DNA from 2 places in the Arthrobacter sp. PM3 genome. Region 2 is predicted to be linked to the other one. Evidence: riboswitches for the same ligand, from Rfam matches in the RefSeq annotation. Region 2 holds a riboswitch; the other holds the start of a gene.
The links. Region 2 has a riboswitch for glycine ahead of cycA (D-serine/D-alanine/glycine transporter). Riboswitches for the same ligand answer to the same signal wherever they lie in the genome.
Positions count from the first base shown of each region.

Region 1: it holds a riboswitch for glycine, as region 2 does, so the genes downstream of both, gcvP (aminomethyl-transferring glycine dehydrogenase) here and cycA (D-serine/D-alanine/glycine transporter) in region 2, are expected to answer to the same signal.

Region 1 is NZ_CP022314.1:2,316,188-2,319,597, reverse strand. It holds gene gcvP (aminomethyl-transferring glycine dehydrogenase) at 1-2,096, opposite strand, end outside; glycine riboswitch at 2,243-2,341, opposite strand; gene CFN17_RS10690 (TetR/AcrR family transcriptional regulator) at 2,471-3,010, opposite strand; gene CFN17_RS10685 (MFS transporter) at 3,101-3,410, shown strand, end outside.
Region 2 is NZ_CP022314.1:1,114,865-1,118,274, forward strand. It holds gene cycA (D-serine/D-alanine/glycine transporter) at 1-1,289, opposite strand, end outside; glycine riboswitch at 1,454-1,551, opposite strand; glycine riboswitch at 1,834-1,934, shown strand; gene gcvP (aminomethyl-transferring glycine dehydrogenase) at 2,077-3,410, shown strand, end outside.

The DNA.
Region 1 (3,410 bases), 1.2 Mb from region 2:
TTCAGGTGCGAGACGTCGCCGCCGAACTGACCCGGCTGGGCCAGGCCCACGAGGGCGTTGAGGTTGGCGCCGTCGATGTAGACCTGGCCGCCGGCGGCATGGACCGCGTCGCAGACCTCGCGGACGTCGGCGTCGTATACCCCGTGGGTGGACGGGTAGGTGATCATGATTGCCGACAGGGCGTCCTTGTTGGCCTCGATCTTCGCGGTCAGGTCCGCGTGGTCGATCGTGCCGTCGGAGGCGGTGGCCACGACGACGACCTTCATGCCGGCCAGCACGGCCGAGGCGGCGTTGGTGCCGTGCGCCGAGGCCGGGATCAGGCAGATATTGCGCTGCGCGTCGCCGCGGGAGAGGTGGTAGCCGCGGATGGCCAGCAGGCCGGCGAGTTCGCCCTGGGAGCCGGCGTTGGGCTGGATGGAGACCTGGTCGTACCCGGTGATCTCGGTCAGCTGGGCCTCAAGGTCCGCGATGAGTTCCCGCCAGCCCTCGGTCTGCGAGTCCGGGGCGAACGGGTGGATGGAGGCGAACTCCGGCCAGGAAATGGCTTCCATCTCGGCCGTGGCGTTCAGCTTCATGGTGCACGAACCCAGCGGGATCATGGTCCGGTCCAGGGCCAGGTCACGGTCCGAGAGGCGGCGGATGTAGCGCAGCAGCTGCGTCTCGGAGCGGTGCGTGTTGAACACCGGGTGCTGCAGGTAGTCGGACGTGCGCTCGACGGCGGGGTCCAGGCCGAACCCTTCAGAAGTGTCGGTGACAGACGCGCCGAACGCGGCGATGACGTCAGCAACGATGTGCACAGTCGTGGCCTCGTCGGCGGAGATTCCGACGGTGTCGGCGTCGATGGCCCGCAGGTTGACGCCCTTGGCCTCGGCGGCGGCGATGATCTCTGCTGCCCGGCCCGGCACGGAGACGGTGATGGTGTCGAAGAAGGAGGTGTGCAGCACGTCCAGGCCGGCGGCCTTCAGCGAGGCGGCGATGGTCCTGGCGTGGACGTGGACTGATTGGGCGATGGCCTTCAGCCCGTCGGGGCCGTGGTAGACGGCGTAGAACGAGGACACGATTGCCAGCAGGGCCTGCGCGGTGCAGATGTTGGACGTGGCCTTCTCACGGCGGATGTGCTGCTCGCGGGTCTGCAGCGCCAGCCGGTAGGCCGGGACGCCGGCGTTGTCCTTGGAGACGCCCACGAGGCGGCCGGGCATGGAACGCTCAAGGCCCTTCTGGACGGCCATGTACGCCGCGTGCGGGCCGCCGAAGAACAGCGGCACGCCGAAACGCTGCGCGGAGCCGACCGCGATGTCCGCGCCCTGCTCACCCGGAGGGGTGATGAGCGTGAGAGCCAGGAGGTCGGCGGCGACGGTGACGAGGGCGCCGCGTTCCTTGGCCTCGGCGATCACAGCGGACTGGTCCCACACCCGGCCGGAGACGCCGGGCTGCTGCAGCACGATGCCGTTGATGACGCCCTCGGGCAGGCCCTTGGAAAGATCCGCGACCTCGACTTCGAAGCCCAGCGCCTCGGCGCGGCCCTTGACGATCGCGATGGTCTGCGGCAGGCAGTCGGCGTCCAGGACGGTCTTGCCGTCATGGGCCGTCTTGTCCTTGTTCGCGCGGCGCATCATCAGCACGGCCTCGGCCACGGCGGTGGCTTCATCCAGCAGCGAGGCGTTGGCGATCGGCAGGCCGACGAGGTCCTGGACCATGGTCTGGAAGTTCAGCAGCGCCTCGAGCCGGCCCTGGGAGATTTCCGGCTGGTACGGCGTGTAGGCGGTGTACCAGGCCGGGGCCTCGAGGATGTTGCGGCGGATCACCGCCGGGGTCACGGTGTCGTAATAGCCCTGCCCGATCATCTGCACGGCCGTCTTGTTCTTCGCCGCCAGCTTGCGCAGCTCGGCGAGGACCTCAACCTCACTGAGGGCCGCGGCGAGCGCGAGGTCGGAGTCCTGGCGGATGTCCTTCGGGACGGCGGTGTCCACCAGCGCGTCGACGGTGTCGTGGCCGACAGCCTTCAGCATGGTGTCGACGTCGGACTGGCGGCGGGCGCCGATGTGCCGGTCGACGAAGGACGTGGACGCTGGGGTAACAGTCACAAGGAACTCCATAACTCAGGCGGCGCAGGGTACGCCACAGTGATTCGGGTTCCTCCCCACTCTGTATTGGACCTGAGAGTTTCCGCGGACGCTTATCCGCTTGCACCGTCGGTGAGCACAGCATGTCCGAAAGACAGCCTGCTACTTTCCAGAGATGCCTTGCCGCGGCGGTACATGGGCCTGAGAGATTCCTGGGGAGGATTTGCTCCTACGGCGCCTGCTTGTACCTACTTGCAGGACTCTCCCGCCGCAGATCAAAGGCGTATTCAATTTGAATTTAATTCGGGGGTGACAGCTGTCACAGCCTCCATTGTCCTATGCCGGACGCGCGTCCGCAAACTCCCGGCCGTCGCCGCTCCGGGGTTACCTGCGGTGTGCCGGCGGCCTCAGTCGCGCAGCCGTTCGACGGCGGCCAGGAGACTCTCAACCTCCGCCTCAATCGCACCGGGCGGGCCGCCGGGCCCCCGGCCCAGCATGGCGTTGAAGTACAGCCCGTCCCCCATATAGAGGACGGCTTTCGCCATGGCCGGTCCGACGTCGGCCGCCAGCAGTTCCAGCCAACTGGCCTGGCCCGCGGCGAAGCGGCGCTGGGTTTCCTCGTGCGCCACCTCCGCGAGCCGGGTGGCCGCCACGAAGACCCGGTCCATGGGCGTGTCCGCCCACACCGAGGACTTGATGAAGTACGCCGCCGCCCCCTCCGGCGCGGCGGCCATGGCCGCGACGTCCGCCGCCAGGTGCCGGTCCAGCCGCTCCAGCAGGACCGTGATCATCGCCTCTTTGGTCGGGAAATGGTAGAGCAGGCCACCCTTGGAGACGCCGGCCCGCCGCGCGACCGCATCGAGGGTGGCAGCGCGCTCCCCCACCTCGATCAGCAGGGATTCAAAGGCGTCGAGGACGGCCTCGCGGGCCACGGGTTTCCTGGGCATGGTTCCCATCATGCCTGCCGTGGCGGGCATTTTCCGATTTCATCACCGCCATTTCGTAACTGTACCGTCCAGACGGTACAGTTATATTTCATGAGCACTGCATCGATCACCGCATCCGCCGGCAACCCGGCAGCCATCGGCCCCCGCGCGCCCTGGCGCGACTGGGTGGCGTTGGCCCTGCTGATGTTCCCCGTCCTGCTTGTGGCGGTGGACAACACCGCCCTGACGTTCGCGCTGCCGGCCATCGCGCGCAGCCTGGATGCCTCCGGCGTGGAACTGCTGTGGATTGTTGACGCCTATCCGCTGGTCCTGGCCGGACTGCTGGTGGCGATGGGCAGCCTCGGCGACAGGATCGGACGGCGCCGGCTCCTGTTCGTCGGCGGGGCGGGCTTCGCCGCGG
Region 2 (3,410 bases):
GTCAGCGTCCACAGCACGAAGGCGAAGAACGCGAAGACCACCCACACCATCGGGACGCCGCCGGGCATCTTGAACGTGGACGAGGCATGCAGCCCGGGGCGGCGCCGGCGGAAGGCCAGGTAGCTGGCCAGGATGATGGACCAGACGAAGACAAAGCAGACGGCAGAAACCGTGGTGACCATTTCGAAGGCCTTGCCGATGTTCTCCCCCGCATACATCAGGACGACTCCAGAGAGCAGGAGCACGCAGGAGAGGAAGAGGGCGTTCTGCGGGACCTTGCGGCGGGACAGGTTGCCGAAGCGGGCCGGCGCGTCGCCTTCCTGGGCGAGCCCGTAGACCATGCGGGACGTGGAGTAGATGCCGGAGTTGGCTGAAGACATCGCCGAAGTGAGGACCACCAGGTTGACCACGGTGGCGGCGGCGCCGAGGCCCGCCAGGGAGAACATGGCGATGAAGGGGCTGTGGCCGGCGGCGAACTCGGTCCAGGGGATAACGGACATCAGGATGATGAGGGCCCCGACGTAGAAGAGAAGTACACGTACCGGAATGGAGTTGATGGCCTTGGGGAGGTTCTTCTCCGGATCCTTGGCCTCCGCCGCCGTGGTGCCCACCAGCTCAATGCCGACGAATGCGAACACGGCAATCTGGAAGCCGGCCACGAAGCCCATAAACTCGTTCGGGAAGAAGCCCCCGTGGCTCCACAGGTTGCTGAAGGAGGCCGGTCCGGCCGCAGAGCTGAACCCGCTGAAGATCATGAACAGACCCACCACGATCAGTGCCACGATCGCGACGATCTTGATGAGTGCGAACCAGAACTCGGTTTCGCCGAAAGCCTTGACTGTGGTGAGGTTCAGCAGCAGGAGGATGGCGATGGTGACCAGGCCCGGGATCCACAGGGGCAGGCCGGGCCACAGTTCCTGGGAATACCCGGCGATGGCAATGACATCCGCGATTCCGGTGATCACCCAACAGAACCAATACGTCCAGCCCGTGAAGAATCCCGCCCACGGACCGAGCAGATCCGCGGCGAAGTCACTGAAGGATTTGTAGTGCAGGTTGGACAGGAGCAGCTCGCCCATGGCCCGCATGACGAAGAACAACATGAAGCCGATGATCATGTAGACAAAAATGACCGAGGGTCCGGCTGCCGAGATAGTCTTACCCGAGCCCATGAACAGGCCCGTTCCAATGGCGCCGCCGATCGCGATCAGCTGGATGTGCCGGTTGCTGAGCTGCCGCTCAAGGTGGGGAGCTTCAACCTCAGAAGAAGGTGGTCGCTGAATCGTCATGAGGAACTCCATCGTTCAAGTGGCATTTCAGCCACGATGATTCGGGTTCCTCCCCGCTCTGTCTTGGACCTGAGAGTTTCCGCGCCTCCTGCTCCTGCAGGAGACGCTTGCACCGTCGGTGAGCAGTGCGCCTTGATGACGTACCTGCTGCTTTCCAGAGTTGCCTCGCCGCGGCGGTACGGGGGCCTGAGAGATTCCTGGGGAGGATTTGCTCCTACGGCGCCTGCTGCATGTACCGGCAGGACTCTCCCGCCGCAGATCGTTGGCATGTTCATTTTTGAGGCTTGCGGAAATCGCCGCCGTGCGGACAACAGGTCCGCGCAACACTACGTTTTCCGCGGCTCCTGCGCCCGAATGCCGGGACCGCAGGGGCCGCGGCCGGCGCCCGCTGCCACAGCATCGGCCGGCCGATTCAGTGTGGGCTGGCTCACGCCGGAAAGTCAAGCCCCCAAAATTGTTTCGCGGCGCCGCGTCCCAAATTTTGCGCGGCACGGGAATTGTGTGTACCGTGTGATCCGAATCACCAACATTTGAATATGCCTTTCGAACCGTGGCGGGAGAGTCCTCCCCGACATCATCCGGGCAGGCGCCGTAGGAGCAAATCCTCCCCAGGAATCTCTCAGGCCCATGTACCGCCGCGGCTAGGCAACTCTGGAAAGCAGCCAGCGCGTTATGTGGCGCCTGGCTCACCGACGGTGCAAGCGGACGAGCGTCTGCGGAATCTCTCAGGTCCAATACAGAGCGGGGAGGAACCCGGTCCCCTCCGGCGCAATGCGTCGGCCATACCTTGGAGTTCCTCTTGACGATTCATTCTCTTACATCCAATTTTGCCGACCGGCACATCGGCGCCCGCCGCCAGTCCGACGTCGACACCATGCTCAAAGCCGTCGGCTACGACACCGTCGACGCGCTGGTGGACACCGCCGTCCCGAAGGACATCCGCCAGGACTCCGACCTCGCGCTCGCCGCGGCCCTCAGTGAGGTTGAGGTCCTCGCCGAGCTGCGCAAGCTGGCGGCGAAGAACAAGACGGCCGTGCAGATGATCGGGCAGGGCTATTACGACACCGTGACCCCGGCGGTGATCCGCCGCAACATCCTCGAGGCCCCGGCCTGGTACACCGCCTACACCCCCTACCAGCCGGAGATTTCCCAGGGACGGCTCGAGGCGCTGCTGAACTTCCAGACCATGGTCCAGGACCTCACCGCGCTCCCGGTCGCCAATGCCTCCCTCCTTGACGAGGCCACCGCCGTGGCCGAGGCCGTGCTGATGATGCGCCGCGCGAACAAGGACAAGACGGCCCATGACGGCAAGACCGTCCTGGACGCCGACTGCCTGCCGCAGACCATCGCGATCGTCAAGGGCCGCGCCGAGGCGCTGGGCTTCGAGGTCGAGGTCGCGGATCTTTCCAAGGGCCTGCCCGAGGGCGTCATCAACGGCATCGTGCTGCAGCAGCCCGGCGTCTCCGGCCGGGTGTGGGACCAGTCCGCGGTGATCGCCGAGGCGAAGGAACGCGGCGCCCTCGTCACCGTCGCCGCCGACCTCCTGGCTCTCACGCTCATCACCCCTCCGGGTGAGCAGGGCGCGGACATCGCCGTCGGCTCCACGCAGCGCTTCGGCGTGCCGCTGTTCTTCGGCGGCCCGCACGCCGCGTACATGGCGGTGCGCGAGGGCATGGAACGCACCCTCCCCGGCCGCATTGTCGGCGTCTCCAAGGACAACGCCGGCGTCCCGGCCTACCGCCTGGCGCTGCAGACCCGCGAGCAGCACATCCGCCGCGAGAAGGCCACGTCCAACATCTGCACCGCGCAGGCCCTGCTGGCAATCGTGTCCTCGTTCTACGCCGTCTACCACGGCCCCGACGGGCTGAAGGCGATCGCCGAGACCGTCCACAACAATGCCCGCGCCCTCGCCGCCACGCTGAAGATCGTCGGCCGCGAACTGGTGAGCGACTCCTTCTTCGACACCCTCACGGTCCGCGTGCCGGGCAAGGCCGCCAAGGTCATCGCCGCCGCCGACGCCCGCGGCATCAACCTGCGGCTCATCGACGCGGACACAGTCGGCGTGTCAGTCGATGAAACCACGACGCCGGAGGTCCTCTCCGCGGTGGTCGTCGCCTTTGG